DNA from 3 places in the Palleronia sp. LCG004 genome. Region 3 is predicted to be linked to each of the others. Evidence: riboswitches for the same ligand, from Rfam matches in the RefSeq annotation. Region 3 holds a riboswitch; each other region holds the start of a gene.
What was found. Region 3 has a riboswitch for cobalamin ahead of RVY76_RS18495 (TonB-dependent receptor plug domain-containing protein). Riboswitches for the same ligand answer to the same signal wherever they lie in the genome.
Positions count from the first base shown of each region.

Region 1: linked by a shared signal. The riboswitch ahead of RVY76_RS00060 (hypothetical protein) and the one ahead of RVY76_RS18495 (TonB-dependent receptor plug domain-containing protein) in region 3 are both predicted to bind cobalamin.
Region 2: linked by a shared signal. The riboswitch ahead of nrdH (glutaredoxin-like protein NrdH) and the one ahead of RVY76_RS18495 (TonB-dependent receptor plug domain-containing protein) in region 3 are both predicted to bind cobalamin.

Region 1 is NZ_CP136759.1:11,384-21,269, forward strand. It holds gene RVY76_RS00035 (HlyD family type I secretion periplasmic adaptor subunit) at 1-606, opposite strand, end outside; gene RVY76_RS00040 (peptidase domain-containing ABC transporter) at 608-2,824, opposite strand; gene RVY76_RS00045 (ABC transporter ATP-binding protein) at 2,821-4,464, opposite strand; gene RVY76_RS00050 (hypothetical protein) at 4,508-6,580, opposite strand; gene RVY76_RS00055 (homocysteine S-methyltransferase family protein) at 6,757-7,803, opposite strand; gene RVY76_RS00060 (hypothetical protein) at 7,920-8,222, opposite strand; cobalamin riboswitch at 8,324-8,534, opposite strand; gene nrdF (class 1b ribonucleoside-diphosphate reductase subunit beta) at 8,585-9,559, opposite strand; gene nrdE (class 1b ribonucleoside-diphosphate reductase subunit alpha) at 9,591-9,886, opposite strand, start outside.
Region 2 is NZ_CP136759.1:21,758-31,643, forward strand. It holds gene nrdE (class 1b ribonucleoside-diphosphate reductase subunit alpha) at 1-1,364, opposite strand, end outside; gene nrdI (class Ib ribonucleoside-diphosphate reductase assembly flavoprotein NrdI) at 1,346-1,759, opposite strand; gene nrdH (glutaredoxin-like protein NrdH) at 1,779-2,000, opposite strand; cobalamin riboswitch at 2,103-2,293, opposite strand; gene RVY76_RS00085 (TAXI family TRAP transporter solute-binding subunit) at 2,462-3,421, shown strand; gene RVY76_RS00090 (DUF1850 domain-containing protein) at 3,418-3,876, shown strand; gene RVY76_RS00095 (TRAP transporter permease) at 3,873-5,873, shown strand; gene RVY76_RS00100 (SLC13 family permease) at 6,065-7,840, shown strand; gene RVY76_RS00105 (MurR/RpiR family transcriptional regulator) at 7,862-8,764, opposite strand; gene RVY76_RS00110 (N-formylglutamate amidohydrolase) at 8,849-9,625, shown strand; gene RVY76_RS00115 (TRAP transporter small permease subunit) at 9,613-9,886, shown strand, end outside.
Region 3 is NZ_CP136763.1:88,222-98,107, reverse strand. It holds gene RVY76_RS18525 (ABC transporter ATP-binding protein) at 58-732, shown strand; partial or broken gene RVY76_RS18520 (SIS domain-containing protein) at 729-1,660, shown strand; gene RVY76_RS18515 (hypothetical protein) at 1,989-2,429, shown strand; gene RVY76_RS18510 (ABC transporter ATP-binding protein) at 2,454-3,212, opposite strand; gene RVY76_RS18505 (iron ABC transporter permease) at 3,209-4,195, opposite strand; gene RVY76_RS18500 (ABC transporter substrate-binding protein) at 4,192-5,049, opposite strand; gene RVY76_RS18495 (TonB-dependent receptor plug domain-containing protein) at 5,024-6,922, opposite strand; cobalamin riboswitch at 7,102-7,313, opposite strand; gene RVY76_RS18490 (hypothetical protein) at 7,465-7,872, opposite strand; gene RVY76_RS18485 (N-acetyltransferase) at 8,087-8,674, shown strand; gene RVY76_RS18480 (manno-octulosonate cytidylyltransferase) at 8,769-9,560, shown strand; gene kdsA (3-deoxy-8-phosphooctulonate synthase) at 9,560-9,886, shown strand, end outside.

The DNA of each region.
Region 1 (9,886 bases), on a different replicon from region 3:
GCGCTGGCGCAGAACGACGGCGTGGCGGTCGGCATAATCGAGCTGCATGGCCTCGAGCGTCGCGCTCGCCTCGCGAATATCCGTGAGCGAGGCCGATCCGAACCGCGCGAAATCCGCCGGCCGGTCGTCGAGATAGGCCCGTAATCTTTCCGCACGGAGTTCCAGAGATCTTGCCCTTTCCTCCACCCGCGCGAGATCGTCCTCGAGCAGGGCGGTGTCGAGGCGCGCGATAGGGTCGCCCGCGTCGAGACGATCGCCGGATCCTGCCTGCAACTCCGTGAGGGTGCCGCCGTCGGGATGGTGGAGATCACGCTCGAAGCCGCTGGGGGCGATCTGTCCGGACGCGCGTACCACCTCTGGTACGGTGGCGAACCCGGCCCAGGTCGCGAGCATCCCCAGAACGAGGCACATCGTCCAGATCACGCCGCGGGCGAGATGCGGATTTGTGTTTTCCTCGAGGCGGATCGATTTCGACAGGTACCGCAATTGGGAATTCGAGCGAACGGATCGCGCCAAGGACGCATTGCGCGGAGCGACGGACACGGTATCGGACGATGTCGAGGCGGGCAGGGTAAAGTGGTTCGGGACCTGTGGTGCCATGGTCATGTCAAATCATCCCTATGATCTTGTCGGGCGAGCCCACGATCGGAGGTGCCCCGCGCCTCAGCGCGACGACACGGTCGGCCCTGCGCAGGAAGTCGTTTCGATAGGTCACGAAAAGGATCGCGCGATCGCTTGCCGCCATGCGCAGACAAGCCTGAAGATCCTCGTCGAGACCGGCGATGAGAACGGTCGCGGGCATCTCGTCGATAAGAAGAATTCGCGATGGCCTGAGCATGGCGCGGGCGAGCCCGATCCGGTGCGCGAGCAGCGCGTCGTGGAAATCCGCGCGCTCCAGCGGTGCGTCGAGACCGTCCGGCCGCGCCGCGATCGCCTCCCAGGCACCCACCAGTTCGAGCGTGGCCTGCAGGTCCGCGTCCCGCGCCAGCGGCATTGTGCAGCGAAGGTTGTCGGCAAAACTACCCTCGAAAAGGTCGATTTTCTGCGGGACGTAGGCGATCTGCTGGCGCAGGTCGTCGGGCCGGAGTTGACGAAGGTCGAACCCGCCGACCCGGATCGTACCGAGCGTCGGCTGGTGCACGCCCAGCACCATCTTCAGGATGCTCGTCTTGCCCGCACCATTGGGGCCGGTAATTGCAACGGTTTCGCCCTCGCGGATCTTGAGATCGAGACCCGTGAAGAGCGGCATGGTGCCCGCTCCGTATCGCAGCGCGACGCCCGAGAATTCCAGATGTGCCTTGAGCCTTGTGCTCGACAGGGCGTTCGTATGGCTGCGTACCTCCGCCTCGGCCTCCATCAGCTTGTCGACTTGCGCGACGGCGTTGCGCATCTGTTCGACGCGGGGGACCATCCCGCACAGCGCATGGAGCGGCCCCACGCAGCGCCAGATGAGCATGAGCGACGCGATCAGCGCGCCGGTCCCCATCTGGTCCGCCCAGATCCGTTCGGCCCCGACCCAGAGCGTCGCGAGCGCCGCGAGACCGACGAGAAGGTGGCCGGACAATTCGCCGATATTCCCCAGCCTCGCGAGGCGCAGCTGCGCCGTGAGTTCGCGGCCCGAGATCTCGCGATATTTCGAGGCCCAAAGATACGACAGTCCGTCGAGGCGGATCGCATCGAGCTTCTCGAAGGTTTCGAGCGAGAATTGCTGCATGACCGACGCCTCGACCGCGGCCTCGCGGATCTGCACGCGGACGCGCCGCCAGATCAGCCAGAACGTCATGGCGAGCAAGGTGCAGGCGATGACGGGAACGAGGACGAGCGGCCCGGCGATGAGATAGAGCGCGAGCATCGCGAGAATCGCCGCCGGCAGTTCGAGAGCGGTCATCAGGACAGGCCCGCAGAACACGTCGCGGATTGACTCGAAGGTCTTGATCCTGGCGACCTGATCGGAGACCTGTGCCTGCTGAACCAGCGCGGCGGGCAGGCGCAGGAGCCGTTCGAAGATCTCGACCCCGACGAGGTAATCGAGCCGCGCGCCCAGCCACAGTACGAGCCGAGATCGCGCCACGCGCAACGCGATCTCCGCCAGGATCAGGCATCCGGCACCGATCGCCAGATGCGTCATCAGGCCCGCCACGCGCGGCTCAAGGGCTCGCTCGTAGATCAGCATGATGAGGAGCGGAACGGCGAGCGACAGGAGGTTGAGGCATCCGCCGATCACGAGGATCTGGGCGAGCTGCGGTGTGAACCTTTGCAGAACGACGCGAAACCAGCCTTTGCCCGAATGCTTGCGGCGGGCGGACGACGTCGGCAGGCGGTCCTCGTCGATGCGCTGGAACAGATACGCGGTTCCGTCCCGCGCGATCGGCGGTATTCCGGCTTTCGCCTGACTGCCCTCGAACCGCATGTCGAGTGTTGCCGAGACGATGTCGCCCGCCCAGCGGATCTCGGGGGCCGCCGGATGTTCCGCGGCGGCATCGCGGCCTGTCAGGATCAGGGCAGGGGAGAGGCGCGGGTCGAGCGTCGAAAGGCGTCCGGTGATGCGGGCACTGCGATAGCCGAGATTGGCCATGGCGTTGCAGAGTTCCAGCACGCCGAACCGCCCGCCGACGGGCAATGCGGTGGCGACCCTCCGCGCGCTTGCATAGGGATCGAGACGCAGGACGAGCGCGCAGAAGCAGAGCGCAAGCGGCTCGTCACGCGGGTCGACCTGCCAGAGCGTCGCGCGCAGGTTCTCGTAGAGCGTATGGACCGCCGTTTCCGCGACATCCGGCACGATGCGATCGGGGTCTGGCGTGAAGCCGGTCTGGAGAAGGCTCATATCCGCAACTCCCGGTATGTCGACAGGGCGAGGCTCCTCGGAGCGACGATGGGCACTTCCTCGATCCGTCCACCGGCGATCCGCAGATGACGGGTCGCAAGGTCGCGCATGTTGCGGTCGCGTGTGGTCAGCACGATCGTTGCCCGCCCCTTGAGCCGCGTGAACAACTCGTAGACGGCCGTATAGGATCGCCGGTCGAGCCCGGTATCGGCGTGATCGAAGAGGATGAGCCGCGGGCGGGGGGCCAGTTGCCGGACCAGCGTCGCGCGCTGCTTGAGGCCCGGCGGGATGGGGTCGCTGCCCGAACCGTCGAGCGGTGTGTCGAGCCCCCTCGGAAGGGCCGCGATATCCGCCTCAAGCCCCAGGAGCCGCGCGACGTAGAAAACGTCCGTCAGCGGCGACCGTCCAAACGAGGACAGGTTGTCCATGAGCGTGCCGCGATAGATGACGCCGTCGCGCTGAAGGAACGCGACCTGCGCCGCACGGATATTCTCCGGCAGGAGGTGAGGCTCGCGATCGTTGAGCAGCACCTCGCCGTTATTCGGACGGTCGAGCCCCGCGATGGCGCGGAATAACGCGCTGGGCGAATTGCCTGAGGCCGTCTCCAGGAGGCAAAGATCGCCGGGCTCGATCCTCAGGTCCGCGCAGTCCACCCGGTCGGGATCGTCGTCGTTCCCGCAGGAAAAGCCAAGCAGACGCAGCGAGCCGGTATTCGCCGGCGGCTCGGATGGCGCGGGCCGTTCCGGGACCGGAACGAAAAGGAGCGAATTCGCCCTCTGCCGCGCATTGTCGAAGTCGTGTCGGCGCACGTAGAGCGCCAGCGCCTTCTGCACCGGCTGACCGATGCGGCCCGAAAGGATGACGGAGGCGATCATTGCCCCGACGGTGATCTGCCCGGCAAGCACCATCAGCGCACCACCGACCACGATGGACAGCGTCAGCAGGGTCGAGAAGCTCGCGACGACGTCGAAACCGCGCGTCAGGTTGCGCGCGACGCCGTATGTCGTCTCGCACGAGTCCCGCTTCAGGCATTCGTAGCGGCGCAGGAACCAGTCTTCCATCGCCATGGCCTTGATCGAATGCACGGAGCGGAGCGCCTGGATCACGAAATCGAAACGTAGGCCGTCGCACTGGTCCCGATGGGCGAGCGTCTTGGCGAAGGAGCGGCCGTTCGCAAGGGCGAAACCTGCAAAGATCGCGAGCGTGACGAGCGGCACGAGGGCAAGCGGACCGGCTATGGCCGCGATAAGCACGATCGCGATCGGCGCGAGGATCAATTCGAATGCCGTAACGAGCGTCTGTCCGCTGTTGCCGTCCTTCATCGCCCGGACAGCAGACAGAAGCGCGGTGCCGTTCGCCGAGCTTCGCACGGGATCGCCGCCGCGGTTGCCTGCCAGGACCGTTCCCATCGCCAAGAGGCCCGCACGATGCGCGAAGGCGGCCCCGTTCCGCGCGATGAGCTCCGAGCGGCAGAACCGCAGCACCACATCCACGATCATCAGTGCAGCCGCACCGAGAACGAGGATCCTGAGCGTCTCGGTCGACATGTTCGGCAGGATCCGGTCGTAGACCTGCAGAACCACGACCGGCAGGACGAGCTCGAGCGCCGTGATGCAGAGCGTAGCGGCGATCAGAGTCAAAGGCTGGATGCCGATGCCCAATCGCTTGCGCAGGTGACCGTGCCTAGAACCACCCTCCCTTCGAGATACTTCCAAGACCACCGCCTCCTAGCAAGCCGAGACTTTCATCGCCGATCGCGCCGAGGCCCGATGCAAGGTCGCCCACGGGCTCTCCGAGCGAGACGGCCCCGCTGTCCCCGATGATCGTTTCGGTATCGCCCAAAAGGCTTAAGGTTCCATCACCCTCGCTTACCGCCAAGGGATCGAAGCCGATAAGATCCACGGTGTCGTCGGTCGACAGCAGGAGGTCGATCTCGCCCGTCAGGTCGTCGAGCGCATCTGCGTCGATATCGACGGATGCCTCTCCGAGCGACAGGACCGGTTCGGTGCCGCCATCCGCCTCGCTCGATGTCAGCACCGGTGCATCGAGATCGATTCCGATATCGATATCGCCCACGAGCGTTTCGACAGGGTTGAGAGTCACGTCGACATCGAGATCGCCTGCACTGACTTCGAGATCCGTATCTGATGGCGCATCGGCGGGCGGTTCCGTCTCACTTCTCAAGTCGAGGTCGATATCGCCGAGGATGGCTTCCAGCGGATCGAGCGTGCCCTCCCCTCCAATACCGCCCGCATCGAGTGTCAGATCCGTATCTGCCGGATCCTCCTCCGGCGTTGCGGTGCCGTCCGGCAGCGCGCCGAGGTCGATGCCGAGATCCACGTCGATGTCTCCGACGATGTCCTCGACCGGGTCGAGCGTGACCTCCCCTCCGATGCCGCCCACATCGAGTGTCAGGTCGGTATCTTCCGGATCCTCCTCCGGCGCTGCGGTGCCGCCCGGCAGCGCGCCGAGGTCGATGCCGAGATCCACGTCGATGTCTCCGACGACGTCCTCGACCGGATCGAGCGTGACCTCCCCTCCGATGCCGCCCACATCGAGTGTCAGGTCGGTATCTTCCGGATCCTCCTCCGGCGTTGCGGTGCCGCCCGGCAGCGCGCCGAGGTCGATGCCGAGATCCACGTCGATATCTCCGACGATGTCCTCGACCGGGTCGAGCGTGACCTCCCCTCCGATGCCGCCCACATCGAGTGTCAGGTCGGTATCTTCCGGATCCTCCTGCGGCGTTGCGGTGCCGCCCTGCAACGCGCCGGGATCGATGCCGAGATCCACGTCGATGTCTCCGACGATGTCCTCGACCGGGTCGAGCGTGACCTCCCCTCCGATGCCGCCCGCATCGACTGCCAGATCGGTATCTGCCGGATCTCCGGCGTCGGATCCCTCCGAGGTGTTTCCACCACCGGGCTGGTCGATCTCATCGTTTCCATTCACGGGCGGGGTTGTGGGGGTTCCGCCGTCCGCATCGACAAGGCCGTGATCTGTCGGATCGTCCTGTCCGCCATCATCGGGCGAAGCGGGGAGAGTAGCCTCCGTATCGTCAGACGAATCGGTGGAAACCTGTTCCGGGTCGTAAACCGCATCGCCATCGGATGGCGATGACGTGTCATCCTGGACATGGGTGGGCTCGTTTTCCGTACGGGCATGCGCCATGTCCTCGATCTCGTTGACGGGCTCGTCGGGATCGGAAGGCTGGATGTCGCTGGCGATGACGGCATCGTTCATCGTCGATCCGGGGTTTTGGGTGTCGGACCCTTCTTCGATCGATGTGTCTGCCACCGACAGGTCAGGGGTGCCGTTCAGGAGGATTTCGGACGCCGCGGCGGTAGGCGTGAGGGACAGGTCGACTTCTGTGGCCCCCAAGAAGGAGGTCGGCGTTCCGAGCCCCGGGGTTTCGATCGTCTCCACTGCCGGACCTGACCTGAGCGGACCGGATATGCCAGCCCCGTCGGATGCATCGCTCTCATAGAGACTGCCCGTCTTGATGGAATCGGTGCCGGAGCCACGCGACACGACGCCGGCAAGGGATCCGGCGAGGACGTTCTCCTTCACGGCATCGAACTCGACGCCGTCGCTCTGGACCGGGCGCTGACCGTCATCGACCTGCGAGACGAGGCTTTCGTTTGCTGTCGTGCCGCCGGCCCCGAGAGTTTCACCGATGTCCAGAAGAAGGTCTTCGGATGTGAAATGCTCCGCGTCGAGCGCAACGTGGTCTGGCGGCAGATTGGCGCGAGGATTCATGGGAATTATTCCTTAATAAATTCCCTCATGAATAGGCGCGAAACATTGACGAATGCTTGGCAGAATATTTGCGATTTTCCTAAAAACGGGCAGTTCGGGGCATCGTGCACGGCGCGGCACGTTGCCGGATTCTCGAAAAGCGCCACGCGCGGGACACGCCCGCGCGTGGCGGTACTTCAGGCTCCGTCGCCCAGGGCGCGGATATGGGCGGGCAGGCGGTCGTGGCTTCCATACATGAAATGCGCCTCCATCCGCTCGGAGTAGCGGCTGGCCTCGGTCGTCCGGCCGACTGCCTCGGCCACCTCGCGGATCAGCATCGGGTTCGCCCCGCAGCAGACCCCGAGGTAGTTGATCCCGATGTCGCGCGCCTCGCGTGCGAAGGCACCGATCTCGTAGCGGTTGCATTGCAGCGGATCGAGCGCGGTCGGAAATGTCCGGCCGTGCGGGGCCGGGCAACCGCAACCGTGGTCGGAGAGGTTGAAGAAGGTGGGCTCCTCCGCCGTCGTGCGATAGGGCACAGGCAACGCCCCGACATGGCACGAAACCGCCGCGCGAACCTCACGAAGCCAGGGCAGCATCGTTTCGGGCCCGCGGAAGCAGTTGAGGCCCACCACGTCCGCTCCGCCCTGTTCGAGGCGCTGGCACGTCTCGACGATGCCGACGCCGTCCATCATCTCGTTCGCCGCCATCGGCGCGAGGGTCAGGACCACGGGCAAACCGCTGGCTTTCGCGACTTCCAGCGCGCAGAGCGCCTCGCCCGCGTAGTAGAACGTCTCGCCCACAATGATGTCGGCTCCTTCCTCGACGGCCCAGCCGACCATCTCCTCGAACATCGCGCGCACCTCGGCTTGCTTGGCGGAGTCGGCGGGGTCCCAGATGTTCGTGTTGGAGATGTTGCCGGCCATGAGGTTTCCGGGTTTGAGATCCGCAACCTCGCGCGCGATCCGCAACGCTGCACGGTTCAGCGGCTCCAGAAGCTCCTCCTTGCCGATCACGCGCATCTTCTCGCGGTGACCGTTATAGGTGAATGCCTCGACGATGTCGGATCCCGCCCGCTGGAAGTCGAGATGGAGGTTGCGCAGCGCCTCGGGATGTTCGAGCGCGACTTCGGGCACGAATTCGCCGGCGGCGAGGTAGCCTCGGCGTTCGAGCTCGAAGAGGAACCCCTCGGCGCAGATGACGGGGCCGGCATTCAGCGCGGCAGTCAGCGTGTTGTGGGTCATGTCCTTGATCCTTCTTGGGGAAGTGATGACCATCGTTCAGAATGCCGAGCCTGACGCGACGCGCGGCATGCGCGTCGCGACGCAATGGTCCTCGGATCGGGAAAAGCTGCCGGGCCTCAGGTCCCGCCGCGGCGCGCGCGCGAACCGCCGCGACGCCGCGGTGCGAGCGCACCGAGATCGAGGGGACTGAGCGGGCGCTGCAACGAGGCGCGGAGGAGATTGCAGAAGACCGCGACCGCCGGCTCGGATCGCTCGAGATCCATCGCCGCGAGATAGGCGCAGATCGCCTCCTCCTCGTAGGGGGCACTACCGGGCAGGCTGTCGAGCCACTGCACGTAGCCCATCAGCCCTATCTCTCGGGCGCGTTCACTGCTTTCGGGCCGCATCCTCAGCCCGTTGATCGTGTCGAATATGTCCATTGCGCCCTCCGCGCGAATGGGGCGGGGGATATCGGCCACGGGCACGGTTCAGGGACGTCGTCGTCCATGCGATCGGCTCCTCGTCCGGGACTCCCCGCCCGGGTTGGTTTCGAACGGATGGCAGGTCTCCTGACTTGCGGGTCTTGGCTTTCCCGAACCTTCCCGCGCCCGGGGGCGCAGTGGTCATTTCGGGGTCGCTCGCCGCTTACAGTTGCGGGGGCAGTCGCGGAATTGGGCCGAAGCCCGCACCGCATTCCCTTTTCAGGCAGGTCCGGTTTCCCGGTCCTGCGCACCATCCGTCGTTAGTATGACGCCGCCATCCGGGTCGCGAAAGGAGAAATCGCGAACGCCGCGGCAGAATCTCAGAAGTCCCAGTCCTCGTCCTCGGTCGCGACGGACTTGCCGATCACATAGGACGAGCCGGACCCCGAGAAGAAATCGTGGTTCTCGTCGGAATTGGGCGACAGAGCCGACAGGATCGCGGGGTTCACGTCCGTCACCGTGTCGGGAAAGAGTGCCTCGTAACCGAGATTCATCAACGCCTTGTTGGCATTGTAGTGCAGGAATCGCTTCACGTCCTCGCTGAGGCCCACGCCGTCGTAGAGGCTCTCGGTGTAACGCTCCTCGATCTCGTAGAGCTCGAAAAGCAGCGAAAAGGCATAATCCTTGATCTCGGCCTGACGGGCCGCATCGACACGCTCGAGCCCGCGCTGGAACTTGTAGCCGATATAGTAGCCGTGCACCGCCTCGTCGCGGATGATGAGCCGGATGAGATCGGCCGTGTTGGTTAGCTTCGCGCGGCTCGACCAGTACATCGGCAGGTAGAAGCCGGAATAGAACAGGAAGCTTTCGAGGAAGGTCGAGGCGATCTTGGTCTTCAGCGGATCGCCGCCCGGCGCGTAATCTTCGAGGACCTTCGACGCCTTCGCCTGCAGATGCGGGTCTTCCTCGGCCCAGCGGAACGCCTGGTCGATCTCTTCGGTCGAGCAGAGCGTCGAGAAGATCGAGGAATATGACTTGGCGTGAACCGATTCCATGAATGCGATGTTGGCGAGCACCGCTTCCTCGTGCGGGGTCGTTGCGTCGCGCATGAGTGCGGGCGCGCCGACGCTCGCCTGCACCGTATCGAGCAGCGTCAGTCCGGTAAAGACGCGGATCGTCAGCGCGCGTTCGGCCTCGGTCAGCGTGGCCCAGCTCGGCACGTCGTTCGAGAGAGGCACCTTCTCGGGCAGCCAGAAATTGGCGGTCAGACGGTTCCAGACCTCGAGGTCCTTGTCGTCCTCGACGCGGTTCCAGTTGATCGCGCGGGCGGCGGGGCGGTGGGCGAAATCCTTCATGGGCTTTCCTCTGCTGTTCGGTTCCGGGCGATCAGAGCGTGCAGGACACGCAGCCCTGCACCTCGGTCCCCTCAAGCGCCATCTGGCGCAGCCGCACGTAGTAGATCGTCTTGATCCCCTTGCGCCATGCGTAGATCTGCGCCCGGTTGATGTCACGGGTCGTCGCCGTGTCGCGGAAGAAGAGGGTGAGGCTGAGCCCCTGGTCCACATGCTCAGTCGCGGCGGCATAGACGTCGATGATTGCCTTCGGCCCGATCTCGTAGGCGTCGCGGTAATATTCGAGGTTGTCGTTGTTCATGAAGGGGGCGGGATAGTAGACGCGGCCGA
Region 2 (9,886 bases), on a different replicon from region 3:
ACGCTGTCGATCGACGACATGTCGCTCACCGCCGTGAGCGCGCGCACCGCGACGCCGACCGACGCCGCGAGATCTCCGCCATCCATGGCCTTCGCGATGTTCATCGAGCCCAGATTGCACGAGATGTCCGTGCCGAGCCTGCGGTAGCCCAGATCCTCGTCGAACTCGGACGCCTCGTTCACCTGCAGGATCTCGGAGCAGAGATTCGACATGCTGATCCGGCCGGCGACCGGATTGGCGCGGTTCACCGTGTCCTCGAACATGATGTAGGGATAGCCGCTTTCGAACTGGATCTCGGCCACGATCTCGAAGAAGCGCCGTGCGCGGATCTTCTTCTTGGCGATGCGGTCGTCATCGACCATCTCGCGGTATTTCTCGGTCACCGAGATCTCCGAGAAGGCCTTGCCGTAGACACGCTCCACATCGTGGGGCGAGAAGAGGTACATCTCCTCGTCGCGCTTGGCGAGTTCGAAGGTCACGTCGGGGATCACGACGCCGAGCGACAGCGTCTTGATGCGGATCTTCTCGTCCGCGTTCTCGCGCTTGGTGTCGAGGAAGCGCAGGATGTCGGGATGGTGGGCGTTGAGATAGACCGCGCCCGCGCCCTGCCGCGCCCCGAGCTGGTTGGCGTAGGAAAAGCTGTCCTCGAGCAGCTTCATCACCGGGATTATGCCCGAGGACTGGTTCTCGATGCCCTTGATGGGGGCACCGTGCTCGCGGATGTTGGTGAGCATCAGAGCCACGCCGCCGCCGCGCTTCGAAAGCTGCAGCGACGAGTTGATCGCCCGGCCGATGCTTTCCATGTTGTCCTCGACCCGGAGCAGGAAGCATGAGATCAGCTCGCCGCGCTGCGCCTTGCCGGCATTGAGGAATGTGGGTGTCGCGGGCTGGAACCGGCCCGTCACGATCTCGTCCATCAGCCGCATGGCAAGATCCTCGTCGCCCTGGGCGAGCGCGAGCGCGACCATCACCACGCGATCTTCGAACCGCTCGAGATAGCGCTGACCGTCGCGGGTCTTGAGCGTGTAGGACGTGTAATACTTGAACGCGCCGAGGAAAGTCGGAAAGCGGAACTTGCGCGCATAGGCCGCGTCCCAGATCCGATGCAGGAACTCGCGCGGATACTGGTCGAGCACTGCGGCTTCGTAATAGCCCTCCTCCACGAGGTAGCCGAGCTTTTCGTCGAGCGAGTGGAAGAAGACCGTGTTGCGGTTCACGTGGGTCAGGAAGTAGTGCCGCGCCGCCTGGCGGTCGGCGTCGAAGCGGATATGCCCCGCCTCGTCGTAGAGGTTCAGCATCGCGTTGAGCGCGTGATAGTCGCGGGTCGCCTCGCCGCCTTTGGTCTTCAGGCCGTCGTCGAGCATTCCATACTCCAGAGTTTCTCGAGCCCGTCGCGAACGCGGGCGATGTCGGTTCGCGTGCCCGCGAGCTCGAAACGATGGAGCACGGGCACGTTGCATTTCCGCGAGATCACCTCGCCGGCCAGCGCGAAGGTCGCGCCGAAATTGCGGTTGCCTCCGGCGATCACGCCCCTGAGCAGTGCACGACGGGACGGATCGTTGAGGAACCGGATGACCTGTTTCGGAACCGCGCCGCGCCCCTCGCCATCCGCGAAGGTCGGGCAGACCAGCACGAACGGCCCTGCGGGGCACGGCTGATCCTCGCCCGCGATCGGGATGCGCCGCGCGGGCAGTCCGAGCCCTTCGACGAAGCGCGCCGTGTTGCCCGAACGCGAGGAGAAGTAGACGAGCTCCGTCATCGGGGGCGGCCAGACGGCCTCAGGCCAGGCGGCCGATCAGGTCTGGCCGGAAGCCTGCCCAATGTTCCTCTCCGGCCACGACGACCGGTGCCTGCCGGTAGCCGAGGCCGGCCACGTGGGCGAAGGCAGCCTCGTCCTCGGTCAGATCGATCACTTCGTAATCGAGACCCCGCGCGGCGAGCGCACGGGTGGTCGCGGTGCATTGCACGCAAGCCGGCTTGGAATAGACGGTAATGGTCATGGAGCAGTCCTCTCGTTCTGTCGGGCCGGAAACACGAGGGACGGCACGGCGGGCCCGAAGGATCGCCGACCGGCATGCGCGTTCCGAGGCCCTCCGCCTTCGGTTGTCGTCTCGTGCCTTGGCAGGTCTCCTGGCTCGCGGGTCGCAGCGTCGGCCGGCCTTCCCGGAGCTCGCGCTCCAGTGGTTTTTCCAGCTTTGCTCGCCGCTTACAGTTGCGGGGGCAGCGCCGGCATCACACCGGCTTCCCTTTTGGCCCGAACCGGGATTCGGGCACCAAAGCGTCCTCATATGGTGTCACACGGCACGGCGGTGTCAATATCTAGTTCGCCCTTCCATGCCGGTGTCGTGCCAATTTTTAGGTTGCCACGATGCGGGGTGCGTGGGGGGACTGGCTCAGGATTGGTGTTTGACAGGGGTCGAGGCCCGGATAGGATCAAACCCGTACATCCAGGGAGGTAACGATGTCCAAGATTTTCGCAGCCGCTTTCGTGGCGGCCTTGGCCGCGGGGCCGGCCATGGCGCAATCCCAGCTGTCGATAGCGACCGGCGGAACCGGTGGTGTCTATTATCCGATGGGTGGCGGCCTCGCCGAACTCATCAACCGGCATGTCGAGGGGGCGAGCGCCACGGCCGAGGTGACGGGCGCATCTGTCGAGAACATGGGCCTCATCGCCACGGGTGACGCTGATCTGGCGATCGCGCTCGCCGATACGGTGGAGCAGGGCTATACCGGTACCGGCCGCTTCGAGGGGCAGGAACTGCCGATGGTCCGCGCCATCGCCTCGCTCTATGCCAACATGGTGCAGATCGTGACGCCCGCCGGATCCGACATCGAATCGCTTTCCGATCTCGCCGGCAAGCGCGTCAGCGTGGGCGCGCCCGGCTCGGGGACCGAGGTCAATGCGATGACCCTGCTCGAGGCGAACGGGATGTCCTTCGACGATTTCGACGCGCAGCGCCTGAATTTCAACGAAACGGCGGATGCCATCGCGAACGGCGATATCGACGCGGGCTTCTGGAGTGTCGGCGCACCGACCTCGTCGATCCTGAACCTCGCCACCACCAACGACATCCGGATGATTCCCCTGTCGGAGGACGAGGTCGCGGCCGCCCAGGAAGCGGATCCGACCTTCACCTCGCTGACATTGCCTGCCGACATGTACGACGGTGTCGATCAGGACGTCTCCACGATCGGGGTGCCGAACGTCCTCGTGACGTCGTCCGAGATGGACGAGGAAATGGCCTACCAGATCACGAAGGCGATGTTCGACAACATCTCCGAGCTTCGCGCCGTGCATCCGGCCGCCGAGGAGACGACCGTCGAGTTCACGATGTCGGCGACGCCGGTCCCGCTCCATCCAGGTGCGATCCGCTATTTTGAGGAAACCGGAGCCGACATCCCGGACGAGCTGCGTCCGTGAGAGCGACCCTCGTGGCAGGAGGGCTGAGTGCCCTCCTGGCCATGCCGGCGGCGGGAGCCGACCTTACGGCGCGGCTGCCCGACGGGACCGAGATCGCGCGCCTGGAAATTGCCGACGGCGGGGAATGGTGCGTCCTCTGGAACCACTCCGTGCAGGGATTCGAGGTCGAGGATTGCTACGAGAATCGGGGTGGACGCATGGTTCTCGTCCGCTCGCATCAGCCCGATTTCGCGGCCGGTCTCGGACATGTGCCCGGGCGGGGACGACAGGTCTCGGACGGTGACGGTGGGTACTTGATACTCGGGATCGACGAACCCGTACCTGGTGATGCCTACGTGCTCAGACCCGGTGACATGCGCGTCGATCACCGCCTGAAGGCGGGAGAAAAGGTGGTCTCGCTTTCTTCCGCCGCGCCGCATGAGCGGGTGCGGATCGCACTGGAGCCCGCATCATGACATTGCCGCCCTCGCGCGATCCCGAGGCGAAACCGGTCAAGCCGTTCCCGGTCCTGCGGGTCATCACGGTCGTCGGGATCGCCCTGTCGCTTTTCCAGCTCTATGCGGCAGGGATCCAGCCGCTTGGGCTCTTCTACCAGCGTCCGATCCATCTGGGTTTCGTGCTGGTCCTCTGCTTTCTCATCTATCCCATTACCGGCGAGCGGCCGCGCGGCTGGATTGGTTGGTCGATCGACGGGCCGCTCGTGCTCGGGGGCGTACTGGTCGGCTATTGGGTGCCCGCCAACATCGACGCGATCGCCAACGCGATCTTTCCGCGCACACAGGACGTGGCCGTGGGCGTCATCACCACGCTTCTCGTGCTCGAGGCGTCGCGTCGCTGCATCGGTGCCGCGATCACCGTGATCGGCACGGTCTTCATCATCTATGCCTTTGCGGGCAATCGCGGCGAACTGCCGTTCCTTGCCGACTGGATGCCGGGCATCCTCAACCATCGCGGCTATACGTTGGATAGGCTGGCAAGCCAGCTGACCCTCGGGGCGGAAGGGATCTACGGCATCCCGCTGGGCGTGGCCGCGACCTTCATCTTCATCTTCGTCCTCTTCGGCGCGTTTCTCGAGGTTACGGGCGCGGGCAAGTTCTTCATCGACCTTGCCTATGCCACCACCGGGCGGCAGAGGGGCGGACCCGCCAAGGCCGCCGTGATCGCCTCGGCCGGGATGGGCTCTATATCGGGTTCGGCCATCGCCAACGTCGTGACCACGGGGGCTTTCACCATCCCGCTGATGAAGCGGCTGGGCTATCGACCGGCACAGGCGGGCGGGATCGAGGCGGCGGCCTCGACTGGCGGGCAGATCATGCCGCCCCTGATGGGGGCGGGCGCGTTCCTCATCAGCGAATTCACGCGAACCCCCTATATCGACATCGTCATGATCTCGATCTTCCCCGCGTTCCTCTATTTCGGGGCGGTATATCTTCTGGTTCATATCGCCGCGGTGAAGCAAGGGCTTGTGGGGCTGCCAGCCTCCGAGCTTCCCAAGGTGCGCGACGTGCTGCTCGAAGGCTGGCATTTCCTACTGCCCCTCATAGTGCTCATCTGGCTCCTGGTTCTCGGCTATTCGCCCATGCGCGTCGGCTACTACGCGATTCTCGCGGTCATGGCCTCGGCCGCCTTAAAAGGGATCTGGGGCTACGCGACGGGTGGTCCGACCCTCGAGGGCGGTATCGCGCTTGTCCGGACGGGCATCGCGAAGACGCTCGAGGCGCTGGAGCTCGGCGCGCGCAACGCGGTCGCCGTCTCGATCGCCTGCGCGCTTGCGGGGATCATCGTGGGGGTCGTCGGGTTGACCGGGCTCGGGCTCAAATTCTCGTCGATGATGCTGGCCTTTTCGGGCGGCAACCTGCTGCTCGCGCTTTTGCTCGTGGTGATCGCGAGCCTGATCCTCGGAATGGGGCTGCCGGTGACGGCGGCCTATATCGTGCTGATCGTCCTCATCGGCCCCGCCCTGACCGAACAGTTCGGCATCCCGCTTCTCGTCGCGCATCTCGTGGTGTTCTGGTGGAGCCAGGATTCAAACGTCACCCCGCCTGTCGCGTTGGCGGGCTTCGCCGGTGCCGCGATCGCCAATGCCCCGCCGATGGAGACGTCGGTGCAGGCGTGGAAATACGCCAAGGGCCTCTACCTCGTGCCGCTCTTCATGATCTTCAACGAGCCGATCATCGTCGGCGGACCGATCCCCCTGGTCCTCTGGAACGGTCTCATAGCGATCCTGGCGCTCACCGCCTTCGCGGCCGTCCTTGAAGGGTTCCTCCTGGCACCGGTCCCGATCTGGCAGCGGATCGTGCTTGCGGTGGCGGTGGTCTGCGTGTTCTGGCCCAGCATTGCGGTCGAGGCTGCCGGTGCGGCGGCGATCGCGGTATTCTTCTGGATGAACCACGTCGCAAGCCGAAAGTGGGCAGGGAGCATGCCGGAACAGGCAGCCGAAAGGGGGCGGTAGGAACACCCGACGCCGTAATCGTGGACTTGAGGGTGCAGCATTGCCCGCGGCCCCGACCGAAGATCCACACCCGAACGGCCTCGCGAGGCGCGGAATTCCGTTGCCTTCGCGGATGCATTTTCGTTTAAGGCGAGGCTGCATCATGTCTTGGGCGGGATCGCGGACCGGCCCTCCGTACTGGGAACGCGTCCATGGCTCTCGATCAGATCTTCGTCCTCGTCCTGCTCGTCGTCGTCTTCGTGAGCTTCGTGAAGGAGATCTTCCCGCCCGAGCTGACCGCGCTCGGGGCGTCGGCGGCGTTGCTCGCGACCGGCACGATCGAGACCGGGGATTTCCTGACCGTCTTCAGCTCCTCCGCACCGATCACCATCGCAATGATGTTCATCATTTCGGCGGCACTCGAACGCACGGGCGTTCTCGCCATTCTCGGTGCGTGGCTGAAGCAGCAGGCGCACGGATCTTTCCTGCGCGCCATGCTGCTGATGATGGGAGGCACGATGGCGGCCTCGGCCTTCATGAACAATACGCCCGTGGTGATCCTGCTGACCCCGATCATGATCTCCGTCGCCTCGTCGGTGGGCGTCGCGCCCTCGCGATTGCTGATCCCGCTCAGCTTCTCGGCCATCTTCGGGGGCACTCTGACCCTGGTCGGAACGTCGACCAACATCCTGATGAGCGGGGTCGCGCGCGATACCGGCCAGCCGCCGATCTCGATGTTCGAGATGACGTTGCCCGGCCTCGTCTTCGCGACGATCGGGGTGCTCTACATGGTCTTCGCGGGCCGCTTCCTGCTGCCAGACCGGGCCTCGCTCAGCAGTATCCTGGGGCAGGAGGGCAAGCGCCGCTTCATGGCGCGACTGCTCATCCCGAACGGGTCGGGCTATGTCGGCAAGAAGCTTTCCGAGCTGCCCTTCGATGCGTCCGAGACGCGCGTGCTTGACGTCGTTCGCGGCGAATTGTCGATGCGGCGCACGATGCACGAGCTGACACTCCGGGCGGGTGACCGTGTCGTGGTCAAGACCGGAACCGGCGAGTTGCTGAGCCTGCGGGAGGATGGACAGGTCGCCTTCCGCGATACCGATGACCGCAACCTCGAACCGGTAACCGCGGACCAGACGGTCACGATGGAGGCGAGCGTCGGTCCCAACTCGCATCTGCGCGGCCGCCCGATCCGCGACCTGAAGCTCCGCCGCAAATACGGCGTTTACCTGATGGCCGTTCACCGTGCGGACCAGAACATCTCGCTCGACCTGCCCGATCTGCGTCTGCAGTTCGCCGATACGCTGCTGCTCGAGGGCGCGCCCGAAGGGGTCCAGCGGTTGATGGAGGATGGCGGGATCATCAACCTCACCGCACCGTCGGAACGAGCCACGCGTCGCTCGAAGGCCCCGGTCGCCATCGCGACCATCCTGGGCGTCATGGTGCTCGCCGCGTTCGACGTCATGCCTATCGCCGGGCTCGCAGTCATCGGTGCCGTCATCGTCATGATGGCCCGCTGCGTCGATCCCGAAGAGGCTTTCGACGCGATCGACTGGCGCATCCTCTTCTTGATTTTCGGGATGCTGGGCCTGTCGATGGGTATGGAGCAAACCGGCGCGGCCGAGATGATCGTCTCGTCGGTGGTAGGGGCCGTCGGGGGGGTCGGGCCGATCGCCATCCTCGCGGCCGTCTATGTGCTGACGAGCATCCTGACCGAGATGGTTTCCAACAATGCCGTCGCGGTGCTGGTCGGGCCCATCGTCATCTCGCTGGCGATCCAGCTGGGTTACGATCCGCGGCCCTTCATCATGGCGGTGATGTTCGCGGCCTCGGCCAGCTTCGCGACGCCGATTGGCTACCAGACCAACACCTTCGTCTATGGTGCGGGGGGCTACAAGTTCGCCGATTTCGTGAAGGTCGGCCTGCCGCTCAACATCATCTTCGCGGTGGTCGCAGTCGTGGTCATACCGATTTTCTTCCCGTTCTGATCGACGTGGGGCTCGTCCTTCTCAGGTGAACTTCCGAAACAGCTTGGTCCGATCGAAGAATTCCTCGAGCGTCTCCATACGCTCTCGCGTCCCGTCCCAATCCGCGTTCTCGACCGCCGCGATCAGGGTCTCGACCAGCAGCAGTGTCGCGACGCTCGAATCCCAGGCCGAGGGCACGACCGAGCGCGTCGAAAGCGTGATCGTGGCGAGCCGGTGGACGGGCGATCGCCACTGATCGGTGAAGAGGACGATCCGCGCGCCCTTGTCATGGGCGATCTGAGCCAGATGCAGGGTGTTGGTCTCGTAGCGGCGCATGTCGAATATGCAGAAGACGTCGCCCTCGCCCACGTCGAGCAGGTAATGCGGCCAGGTGTTCGAGGTCGTCTGGATGTGCGTGACGGCCGGCCGGACGACCTGCATGTGGAGATAGAGATATTCGGCGAGGACATGCGTGATCCGGCCTCCGACGATGTGGATGCGTGCGTCCCGATCGGCGATCATCCGCGCCGCCGCGTCGAACCGTTCGGGATCGATATCCGACAGCGTCGTGCGGATGTTCTCGATCACCGCCTCGGTAAAGCGGTTGAGCATGTGGCCCGACGGGGCCGCGCCCGCCCAGGTGTCGTGCCGAGCAATCGGCGTCTTCATCTTGGCCTTGAGCTCCTCCCGGAGCTCTGCCTGGAATTCGGGGTAGCCGCCATAACCGAGCTTCTGGACCATCCGCGCCACTGTCGGCACCGACACGCCCGCATTCTCGGCAAGGGTGGCGAGAGGCCCGAGTCCAGAGACGGGGTAATCGTCGAGGATCGATTGCGCCAATTGACGCTCGGCCCGGGTGAGCGTGTCGAATCGCTGCTGGATCCGGTCCGCGATGGTTGGTGCTTCGTCCGACAGAATGCCTGTTCCTTGTTCGAATATTATCACCGCCTTCCACGGTGATATACAGATTTCACAATTCTGTTGACTTAGGCGCGTGTCGGCAACCAGTTTGATCCGGAGGGAGATCGAATGAGCGAGCCGCAGCGCATTGAGAACGAACCTGTCGTCGAGGTGGTAAACCCCGCGGCGCGGTCGGCCGTGGTCCTGGTCTGCGAGCATGCGTCGAACGTCGTTCCCGCCGAACTCGGGGGGCTGGGGCTCGATGCGGCTACGCTCGAAAGCCACATCGCCTGGGATCCGGGCGCGATGGCGGTGGCGCGCGGGCTGGCCGAGAAGCTCGACGCGGTACTCGTCGCAGGCCGCGTCTCGCGCCTCGTCTACGATTGCAACCGCCCGCCGGGCGCGCCGGGGGCTATCGTGGAACGGAGCGAAGATATCGCCGTTCCGGGCAATCACGACCTTGATCCTGACACCCGCGCTGCCCGAGTTGCGGGTTATTACGAGCCGTTCCGCGAGAGGCTCGCACGAGTGATCGGCGGGGTGGGGAATCCTGTGGTTGTCACCATCCACAGCTTCACGCCGATCTTCATGGGGCAACCCCGCGCGGTCGAGATCGGGATACTCCACGACGTGGATACGCGGCTCGCCGACGCCATGCTCGACGTGGCCCGGGCGCATACCGATCTCCTCGTCTGCCGCAACGCGCCCTACGGCCCCGAGGATGGCGTGACGCATACGCTGCGCGAACACGGGATCGCCCACGGCCACCCGAACGTCATGATCGAGATCCGGAACGACCTGATCGCGGGACCGGAAGCGCAGGCGCGGATGGCCGGCACGCTCGCCGCGTGGATCCAGCAGGCCCTTCGGGACATGGGCAGGTGGGGCATTCGATGCACGGGATGATGCGCGGCTATGTGCGCGGCATCGAGGCCGTCAACCACGTCATCGGGCGGATCGTCATGTGGGGGATCTTCGCGCTGATGGGCGTTCTCTTCTATTCGATCTGGTCCAAGGCCTTCTCGCTTCCTGCGCTCTGGACGCTCGAAATGGCGCAATTCGTGATGGTCGCCTATTACGTGCTTGGCGGGGCCTATTCGATGCAAACCGGCGCGCATGTGCGGATGGACCTGCTCTATGGCGATTGGTCGCCGAGGCGGAAGGCTT
Region 3 (9,886 bases):
CCCGGCAGACGGTTTCGGCTCCGGACGGGCGGAATTCCGGCAAGCCGGGGTTCCGTCGTGATCGTCTTCGAGAACCTCACCAAGAGCTTCAACCTCAAGGGCTTCCGGCAGGTCGTCATCGACCGGCTGAACCTCGTCCTGCCGACGGGGCATTCGCTGGCGCTGCTGGGACGCAACGGAGCGGGCAAGTCGACGCTGATGAAGCTCATCGCGGGCACGCTGCAGCCCGATGAGGGGCGCATCGTCTCGGACGGATCAATCTCATGGCCGGTGGGGCTGGGGGGCTCGTTCCACCGCGACCTCACCGGCGCGCAGAACGTGCGGTTCCTCGCGCGCGTCTACGGCGTCGACACGCGTGAGCTTGAGGATTTCGTCGAGGATTTCGCCGAGCTGGGCAAGCATTACCACATGCCGATCCGCTCCTATTCGAGCGGCATGCGTTCGCGGCTGACCTTCGGCACCTCGATGGGGATCCCGTTCGACACCTATCTCGTCGACGAGGTGACGGCGGTGGGCGACAAGGCCTTCCGCCGCAAGAGCCAGGCGCTTTTCACCGAGCGGATGAAGAACGCCTCGGCGATCCTCGTGAGCCACAACACCGACGATCTGCGTCGGTTCTGCGATGCGGGCATCGTGCTCGAGAACGGTCACCTGACCTTCTTCGAGGATCTCGAGGAGGCGATCGCGATGCATGACGACAACATGGGCCGCCCCGCGGCGCAATCGGCATGAACGATCCGGTCGAGGCCGCGCGCCGGGTGATCGGGACCGAGGCCCGCGCGCTCGATCTGCTCGGCGAGACGCTGCCCGCCGATTTTGCGGGCGCGGTCGAGGCGATCGGCGCGATCGGCACCGGGTGATCGTGTCGGGCATGGGCAAGTCGGGCCATGTTGGTACCAAGATCGCGGCAACGCTTGCCTCGACCGGCACTCCCGCCGAGGCGAGCCACGGCGATCTCGGCATGATCGGAACGCGCGACATTTGCCTGATGATCTCGAATTCCGGCGAGACGCCCGAGCTTTCGGACATGCTGGCCTACTGCGCGCGGTTCAGGGTGCCGATCGCGGGGATCTCGCGCGCCGAGCGCAGCACGCTCATGCGCGCCGCGACATGGCGGCTGACGCTGCCCGCAGCACCCGAGGCCTGCCCGATGGGGCTCGCCCCCACGAGCTCTACGACCATGACGCTGGCCTTGGGCGATGCGCTCGCCGTTGCGCTGATGGAGGCGCGTGGCTTCGCGGCCGAGAAGTTCGCGATCTTCCATCCGGGCGGCAAGCTCGGCGCGCAGCTCGCCCGGGTGGACGATCTGATGCACGGAGAGGCCGAGCTGCCGCTCGTCTCGGAGGAGACGTCGATGGGCGAGACGCTCGTCGTGATGACGGCGCGCGGCTTCGGTGTGGCGGCGGTCTCGGATGACGAGGGTCGGCTCGCCGGGATCGAGACCGATGGCGATCTGCGCCGCCACATGGCGGGCCTCATGGAGTGACGCGCGGGCGAGGTCGCGACGCGCGACCCGGTCACGGTGGGTGTCGGAACGCTCGCGGCCGAGGCGCTCTCGATCCTCAACGCTCACAACATCTCGGCGCTTCTCGTCGTCGACGATGTCGCCCGCCCGGTGGGCGTGCTGCACATCCACAATCTTCTGCGCGCGGGCCTTTGCTGCGCGCGGTCGCTTCACTGCCGCTCAAGCGTTTTTTCCGAGCCTTTCGACAGGGATCCGGACGGCGAGTTCGCTTTGGATCTTCGCGTAACGTCGAAGTTCAGGAGGGCGCATGACCACATGAGACGATTGATCGTCCCGTTCCGGCGGATCTTCGAACGGATTGTGGGACGAGTGCGACGACGGCGCTCGCCTTCTACGACTCTCGACCACGCCATCGCCCGTAATACCGAGGCCCACGATACCCTGCGCAGTTCGCTCATCGCGCTGATGGAAGCGAGGGTGCAGGCCCCCGTCGACATACGGGATCCACAACATGAGGACAGAGATGACACTCACTGAATTCAGCCAGGAACTCAGCCATGTCTCGGCCTATCTCGCGGCATTCGCGACGGGTCTCGTGGGATACGGCTTCGTCCGCCTGTCGATCAGGGGCGAAGGGCTGGTGCGCCACCTGGCGACAGGGCTCCTGCTCATGCATCTCGCGGTCTTTACGCGGACACTCTACTGGGACGGGATCCGGAACTTCATGGACCCCGAACTCTGGGCCCGCTGGAGCAATTTCTCGGGCGGCACGGCCGTCAACGTCGTTTTCAACACGATGGTGATCTTCGCGGGCTATCATAGCCTCAAGGCACTGAAGCTCGCCATCCCCGAGGAGGACCGCGACCGCTTTTCCCTCCTCGGGGCGGCCTTCTATCCAAGGCTCCGGATGATCGAGAGCATGTCCAGCATGCTCAAGAAACGGCAGCGCCGCAACGGCGATTGAAACGACCGCGTGGACCGGAGGGGCTCAGCCGCCCTCCCGGTCCACGAGATCGAGTGGCTGGAAAACCGGTCCGCCAGCCGCCTCGGCCGAGAAGGACGTCACCGAGAAGATCCGCCGCATATGCGTTGCGTCGAGCACCTCTCGCGGCGGTCCCGAGGCCACGATGCGCCCCTCGCTCATCGCAACGATCCGCGTGCAATGCCGCGCGGCGAGGCCCAGATCGTGGATCGTGACGACGAGGCCGCGCCCCTCGGCCGCGAGCGCGCGGAAGGTCGCCATGGCCGAGATCGCATGCGCCGGATCGAGTCCGGCCGCGGGTTCGTCGGCCATGAGAAGCGGCGCCTCCTGCGCGAGCGCCCGGGCGATCAGGACCCGTGCCTGTTCTCCGCCCGAAAGCCCCGTGGCCGCGCGGTGGCGATGTGCCCCCAGATCCATCCGGTCGAGCGCGGCATCCACGGCCGCGCGATCGGCCGGCCCCCCGCCCCCGTGGGGCAGGCGGCCGAGCGCCACCAGATCTTCCACCGCGACGGGCCAGGCGATCTCGCGCGATTGCGGGAGGAAGGCCGCGTGGCGTGCCCGGGCCCGCGGCTCCATCGCGGCGAGAGAGCTCTCGCCCGTCGCCGGCACGAGCCCCATCGCCGCGCGCAGGAGCGTCGTCTTGCCCGCCCCGTTCGGGCCCACGAGGCCCACGAGTTCGCCCGCGCCGACCTCGAGCGAGACACGGTCGAGGACGGATCGCCCGCCGAGCCGGACCGAGAGATCGCACAGTTTTAAGAGCGTCACGTCCGTCCCTCCGCCCGCGCGCGGAGCACGAGCCTCAGGAAAACCGGCGCGCCGATGAGCGCCGTGACGACGCCGAGCTTCAGGTCGCGCTCGGGCACGATGACGCGTACCGCGATGTCGGCGGCGAGAACCAGTGCCGCGCCGCCAAGCGCCGAGGTCGGCAGCAGCCGCGAAGGCCGCGCTCCCACCAAAGGCCGCAGGACGTGCGGCACGACGAGACCCACGAATCCCACGGACCCCGCGACCGCCGTCGCCGCGCCGACGATGGCGGCCACTCCGGCGACGAGCGCGAGCCTCAGTCGCGAGAGACGGATGCCCATCGCCTGGGCCGCATCCTCGCCGAGCGTGAGCGCGTCGAGGCCCCGGCGCATCCGCCAGAGCGGGATGGCACCTGCGATCATGAAGGGTGCTGCGAGCCAGACATGGAGGAGCGATCGGTCGGCGAGCGATCCCATCATCCAGAAGACGATCTCGTTCGCGGCAAAGGGATTGGGCGAGAGGTTGAGCACCAGCGCGCCGAGCGCCGCAGCGAGCGACGAGACGGCGATCCCCGCGAGGATGAGCGTGAGCGATCCGCCCCTGGGCCCTGCCAGCCCCACGACGAGGCCCACGCCCGCGCCCGCGAAGGCCAGCGCGACAAGCGGCAGGGCAAGCGCGAAAGCCGAGGCGATCCCGGTCTGGAGCGCCAGCACCGCACCCAATGCCGCGCTGCCCGAGACGCCGATGAGACCCGGTTCGGCCAGCGGATTGCGTAGATAGCCCTGCAACGCCGCGCCGGAGGCACCGAGCCCCGCGCCCACCAATATCCCCAGGATCGTGCGCGGCAATCGGATCTCGCGCATGACGAGGGTGAGTGGCCCCTCGCCGCCGAGGATCAGCGCCTTCAGGGAGGCGAGCGGCCCGATCCCCGCCGGGCCCACGACGAGCGAGGCGAGCGAGAGGGCCGCCACCAACGTCCCGAGCGCGAGGAGGAGCCGGGTCATCTTGGCGTGTCGTGGGCGCGTCGCAGGGCCGCCAGGTCCGCGATGGCGCGAAGGACATGCGGCGTGCCGCAGACCCTCTCGGCGCCGCGGATGCGTCCGGTGCGCCCCTCGGTATTGAAGGCGTCGAGCACGGGATGATCGAGGATCTCTTCGGCGCGCGAGGCACCGGGATAGGTCTCGGAGGTGAGGACGAGATCCGGGTCGGCCATCGCCAGCTGTTCGAGCGGCATCCGCCCGCCGGTCTCTCCGGCGGCATTGTCGAATCCCGCCGCTGCCAGGATCTCGCCCGAAAGGCCCGTCTTCCCTGCGGCATAGCCGTTCGGGGCATAGAGCGCGGCGCGGGGGGCAAGGCCTTCGGGTTCGGCGCGCAGTGTGGCGAGATCTCGCTCGAACTCTGCGACTATCGCTTGCGCTTCTGCCTCGCGGCCCAGGGCACGCCCCATCTGCCGGATCAGGCCGGGAATGTCCGACAGGCTTTCCGCATCCTCGAAGGTCTCGACCGGGATACCGAGGCGGCGCAGCATCTCGACCGTCGCAGTCCGCGAGAAGATCCCGGCGAGCACGAGGTCGGGCGCGAGCAGATAGATCTCCTCGGCCCGGCCATGGTTCTCGGGATAGGCCGCGGCCTCGTCCGTCATGGCCGACATGCGCGGATCAGAGGCGATGAAACTCACCGAGACGAGCTGGTCCTTGCCCGCCAGCATCATGGCGAGCTGGTCCGTGCAGACATTGATCGACACGACGCGGCGCGGTGGGTCGGCCATACCGCCGGTTGCGCCGTCCGGCCCTGCCTGGGCGGGCAGGGCCAGTCCGATCGCGAGAAGGGCTTCAGAAATTCGCCGCGAGGCCCGCATGGATCGTCCGTCCGCGCTGCTGATAGCCCAGCACCTCCTGATACTCCTCGTCGAAGAGGTTCTCGACCCGTGCGGTCAGCGCCACCTGTGGGGTGAGCGTATAGCGCGCCGCCACGTCGACGGTGGTGAAGCTGTCGATCTCGACCCCTTGCGCGAAATCGCCGAAGAACCGGTCGTCGAAAAGCCCATCGACATGGCGCAGGCTGCCCGAGATCACCGCACGGTCGTCCGCGAAAGCATAGCTCGCGGCGAAGCCCAGTTCGTTGCGGGGGCGGCGGATCTCGATGCTGCCATCGCCGTTCTTCGCATCGAGATAGGTATAGGCGGCGCTGAGCGACAGCGCGTCGTTCACCTGCCAGCGCGCGGCGAGTTCTACCCCTTCGCGGTCGCTCTCGCCTTCCTCGTTCTCGTAGCTCAGAAGCGTGGCCGAGACCGGCACGATTGTGATCTCGTCGCGCAGCGTCTCGTTGAAATAGGTGAGGTCCACGAGGCCGCGACCGCCCGCAAAGGCGAGTTCGACGCCCAGATCGAAGCTGCGGTTCTTCTCGGGCTCGAGATCGGGATTGCCGAGATAGCGCGTCCCGAAGAAGGTCTGGTCGTAATAAAGCTCGGTATAGGTCGGGTTGACCGCGCCGCGCCCGGCCGATCCGTGGAACCGCAGCGCCTCGGTCACCGCATAGGAGGCGGCGAGCGTATAGGTCGTCTGGTCTTCGAACGGGTCGTTGCGGTCGCGCCGGAGACCCGCCTGCACGTCGAGCGCGCCGAAATTGCCACGATACTCGATCGCGACGGAGGTGTTCGAGCGCTCGAAACCGGGTTCGGTCGAGGCGCTGTCGGTCTCGTCCTCGACGAGCAGGTTGAGCTGGTGCAACGTCGTCGCGACCGGCCGCCCGTCGAGCCCGAGGCTCAGCACGTACTCGATGGCGCGCGTGTCGGTCTCGGTGCGGTCGCCGCCCTCGACCTGCTGGTCGATATCGGTCTTCTCCCAGGCAAGGCGGTGGGTGAGGCGGCCGTCCAGCATCTCGTATTCGGCCCAAAGGCTGCGCGTGGTCTCGTCGCGGTCGATCACGTCGTCCGCATCGACCACGTAGCCGTCGGCGGTGGCCGCCGCGCCGTCGGTCGCATCGTATTCGTAGCGTCCGTCCACATGGCGCGCGATCACACCGAAGGTCAGCCCCGGAGCGACCTCGTAATCGCCTTTGATCGCGATCGCGTCGCGCCGGATCCCGTCCTCGTCGCCGCCACTGTTCGAGATGTCGTAGCCGTCGTCGTCGCGCCGCGAGACCGACAGCGCCACGCCGCCGCGATCGTCGCGCGACGAGATGTAGCCCGAGGCGTCGGTGCCGTCGCCGAACTCGACGCTGCCGCCGTAGCGCGTGCCGGTCTCGGCCGTGCGCGTTACGATATTCACGACCCCCGACGAAGCGTTCGACCCGTAGAAGACCGATTGCGGCCCGCGCAGCACCTCGATGCGGTCGACATTCTCGGTCGAAAGGCCGGAGAGGAAATATTCGCCGTCACCGCCCGCGGCCTCGATCCCGTCGATGAGCACGAGCGTGTGGTTGCCCTCGCCGCCGCGGATGCGGATCTGCGTCAGGCTTTCCGAGGTGCCGCCGACCGACAGACCCGGAAGCGCCGTCAACGCCTCCTGCACGGTCGCGATGCCCCGCCGCTCGATCTCCTCCGCAGTCACGACGCTTGCCGCGCGGGCATAGTCGCCGAAACGCAAGGGCGTGAGCCCGCCAGAGAGCAGCAGCGTGCCGAGGTCGAAGGGTGCCTCCGAGATGCCGTCGCTCGAGACCGTGGTCTGGGCCGAGAGGGGAGAGGCCAGAAGGGCCGCGCCGAGGCCGGCGGAGAGAAGGTGGAAACGCATGGGCTGCGCTTGCTCCCGTTGCAGAGCGCGTTCCGGTGGCTGTCATGCGTCTGCCGGAACGCGGGGTGGGACATGATCCGCCCGCGACCGGCCCGGCAAGGGACGTCCGCAGACGACGAGAACGTCACCACGGACGGAAAAAGCGATCTTTTCCGTAGTCGCGCGCGCCCCTCGCGGCCCGACAGGGTGATCGCTTCGGCAGGTCTCCTGGCTTGCGGGTCGTCGCTCTGCCGGGCCTTCCCACGCGGACGTTCCGCGCAGTGGCATGTTCCGGCATCGCTCGCCGCCTACAGTTGCGGGGGCAGCTGCGGATGAGGACCCTTCGATGAGGGCCCGACCCGCATTCCCTATTCACCGTGCTGTGGCACGGACCGAAGCACGCATCTGCTACCGTCGGGCCGGGACGGGGGCAAGGCCGTTCCGGCAGCCCGGAACGAAAAGGCCCGCATGGCCGTCCGAAGATCCGGACCGGCCATGCGGGCCTCGAAGGACGGGTGCGGCTGCGGAGGGAAAGATTCGCGGCCGCACCCCCCCTTTTTCCGTCACTCGGCGGTAACGATCGCCGTCACGAGCTCGTCGTTCACCCGGATCGGGCCGTCCTCGGTGGCACCGAGCGTGTATTCGAACACGCCCGTCTCCATGCCACCTTCCTCGGAATGGACCATGAGCATGAGCATGTCGCCCGAGGCCACGTCTTCCTGCAGGATGGCGAGGACGTCGTCGTTCTCGCCCATCCTGAGCGGCGCGTAGCCTACGACGGGGCCCGGAGCCATCTCGGAATCGGTGCGGTGCACCACCATCCAGCCATTGGCGGGCGCGGTCACGCTCTCGGCCGAAACGACACCGTTCGAAACCGACTGGTCGGAGGCGGTGATCGACGGCGTCATGTCCTGTGCGAGGGCGGCGGTGCCGAAAAGGGCGATGGCCGTAGCGGCGAGAGAGGTCTTCATGGGTATTCCTTTCGCGTCTGGATTGTGTCCATACCCGGAAGACACGCGCGGACCCCCGTTAAGGTTTCCCATGCAGGTGCGATTTGTCCGTGACCGGTCGGGAGATGTCCGCCCCCCTTGACGGGCGGGTGACGCGCGCCGGACACGGATAGGTCGAGCCCGTTCCGATCTCGTCCAGGCCTTCGTGCAAGATGCGCGTATTCGACATTGCCGTATGTGCCGGAACCATCGTACCCCGCGTTCGAGACAGGGGAGATCGACCATGAAGATCGCTACCGGTGCCGAGGGACGCGAAGAGGCGCTCATCGATCTGTTCGCCGCGGCCTTCACCGCATCGGAAGGGGTGGAGGAGGGCACGCTGGTCGGCGGGCTGGTCCGCGATCTGCTCACGAAGACGCCGGCATCCGATATCCATGTATTCCGCGCCGAAGAGGACGGCGACGTAATCGGTGCGGCCGTGTTCACCCGCCTGACCTATCCGGAAGACCCGCGCAATGTCGTCCTGCTCTCTCCGATGGCAGTGGCACCCGCGCATCAGCGCCGGGGCGTCGGCAAGACCCTGCTCGCCCACGCGCTGGAGGCGCTTCGCTCCGAGGGGGCGGAAGTCGCCATCACCTACGGCGATCCGGACTATTACGAGCGCGTCGGCTTCGCTCCGATTGTCGAGGATCAGGCGCGTGCGCCCCTGCCGCTCAGCCATCCTCACGGATGGGTCGGGCAATCCCTGACCGGTCGACAGATGCCGGTCCTTTGCGGGGTGCCGAGCTGCGTCGTCGCGTTGAACAGGGCCGACATCTGGTAAGCCATGCATTACCCCGGCCGCCGCCTTTTGCTGTCCACGGTTTACCGTCTTTGGCATTGACGGTAGGTCGGGTTTGAACTTCTGGGAGAGCGGCATGAAGACGGTGATCCTGATCCCGGCGCGGTATGCGTCGACGCGCTATCCCGGCAAGCCGCTGGCGGAGATCGAACTGCCCGACGGCACGCGGCGCAGCCTCATCCGGCTGAGCTGGGACGCGGCGCAGGCCGTCGAGGGTGTCTCGGATGTGCATGTCGTGACCGACGACGAGCGCATCGCCGAGCATGTCCGCGGCTTCGGCGGCGATGTCATCATGACCTCCGAGACCGCGCGCAACGGCACCGAGCGTTGCGCCGAGGCGCTCACGGCGGGCGGGATCGAGGCCGACCTGATCGTGAACCTGCAGGGCGACGCGCTGCTGACGCCGCCCTGGTTCATCGAGGACCTGATGGCGGCGATGGAGCGCGATGCCGAAGCCCAGGTCGCGACGCCCGTCCTGCGCTGCGATCGGACGAGCTACGACCATTTCCGCGAGGATCGCGCGGCGGGCCGCGTGGGCGGCACCACGGCGGTGATGGATGCGAAGGGCCACGCGCTCTATTTCTCGAAGGAAGTGATCCCCTATATCGATCCCGGCAAGCTGCCCGACCCGATCCCGGTCTTCCACCATGTGGGGGTCTATGCCTACCGCCCCGGAACGCTCGCCGCCTATACCGGCTGGGCCCCCGGCACGCTCGAGACGCTCGAAGGGCTCGAACAGCTGAGATTCCTCGAGAACGGCACGGCCGTCGCCTGCGTCGAGGTCGAGGGGCGCGGCCGCGTCTTCTGGGAGCTCAACAACCCCGAGGACCGCCCCCGCATCGAGGCCGCGCTGAGGGAGCTTTCGTGATGGACTTCATCGAGACGCGGATCGTCGAGATCGGCGACATCGCAGTGGGCGGGCGGGAGCCGTTCGCGCTCATCACCGGGCCCTGCCAGCTCGAAAGCCTCGATCACGCACGCATGATGGCCGAACGCATCGCCGAGGCCTGCGCGCCCACCGGCACGCGCTTCGTCTTCAAGGCGAGCTACGACAAGGCCAACCGCTCGTCGCTGGGATCGACGCGCGGGCTCGGCCTCGAGGAGGGGCTGGGGATCCTGTCGAAGATCCGCGCCGAATTCAGCTGCCCCACGCTCACCGACGTGCACCTGCCCGAGCATTGCGCCCCCGCGGCC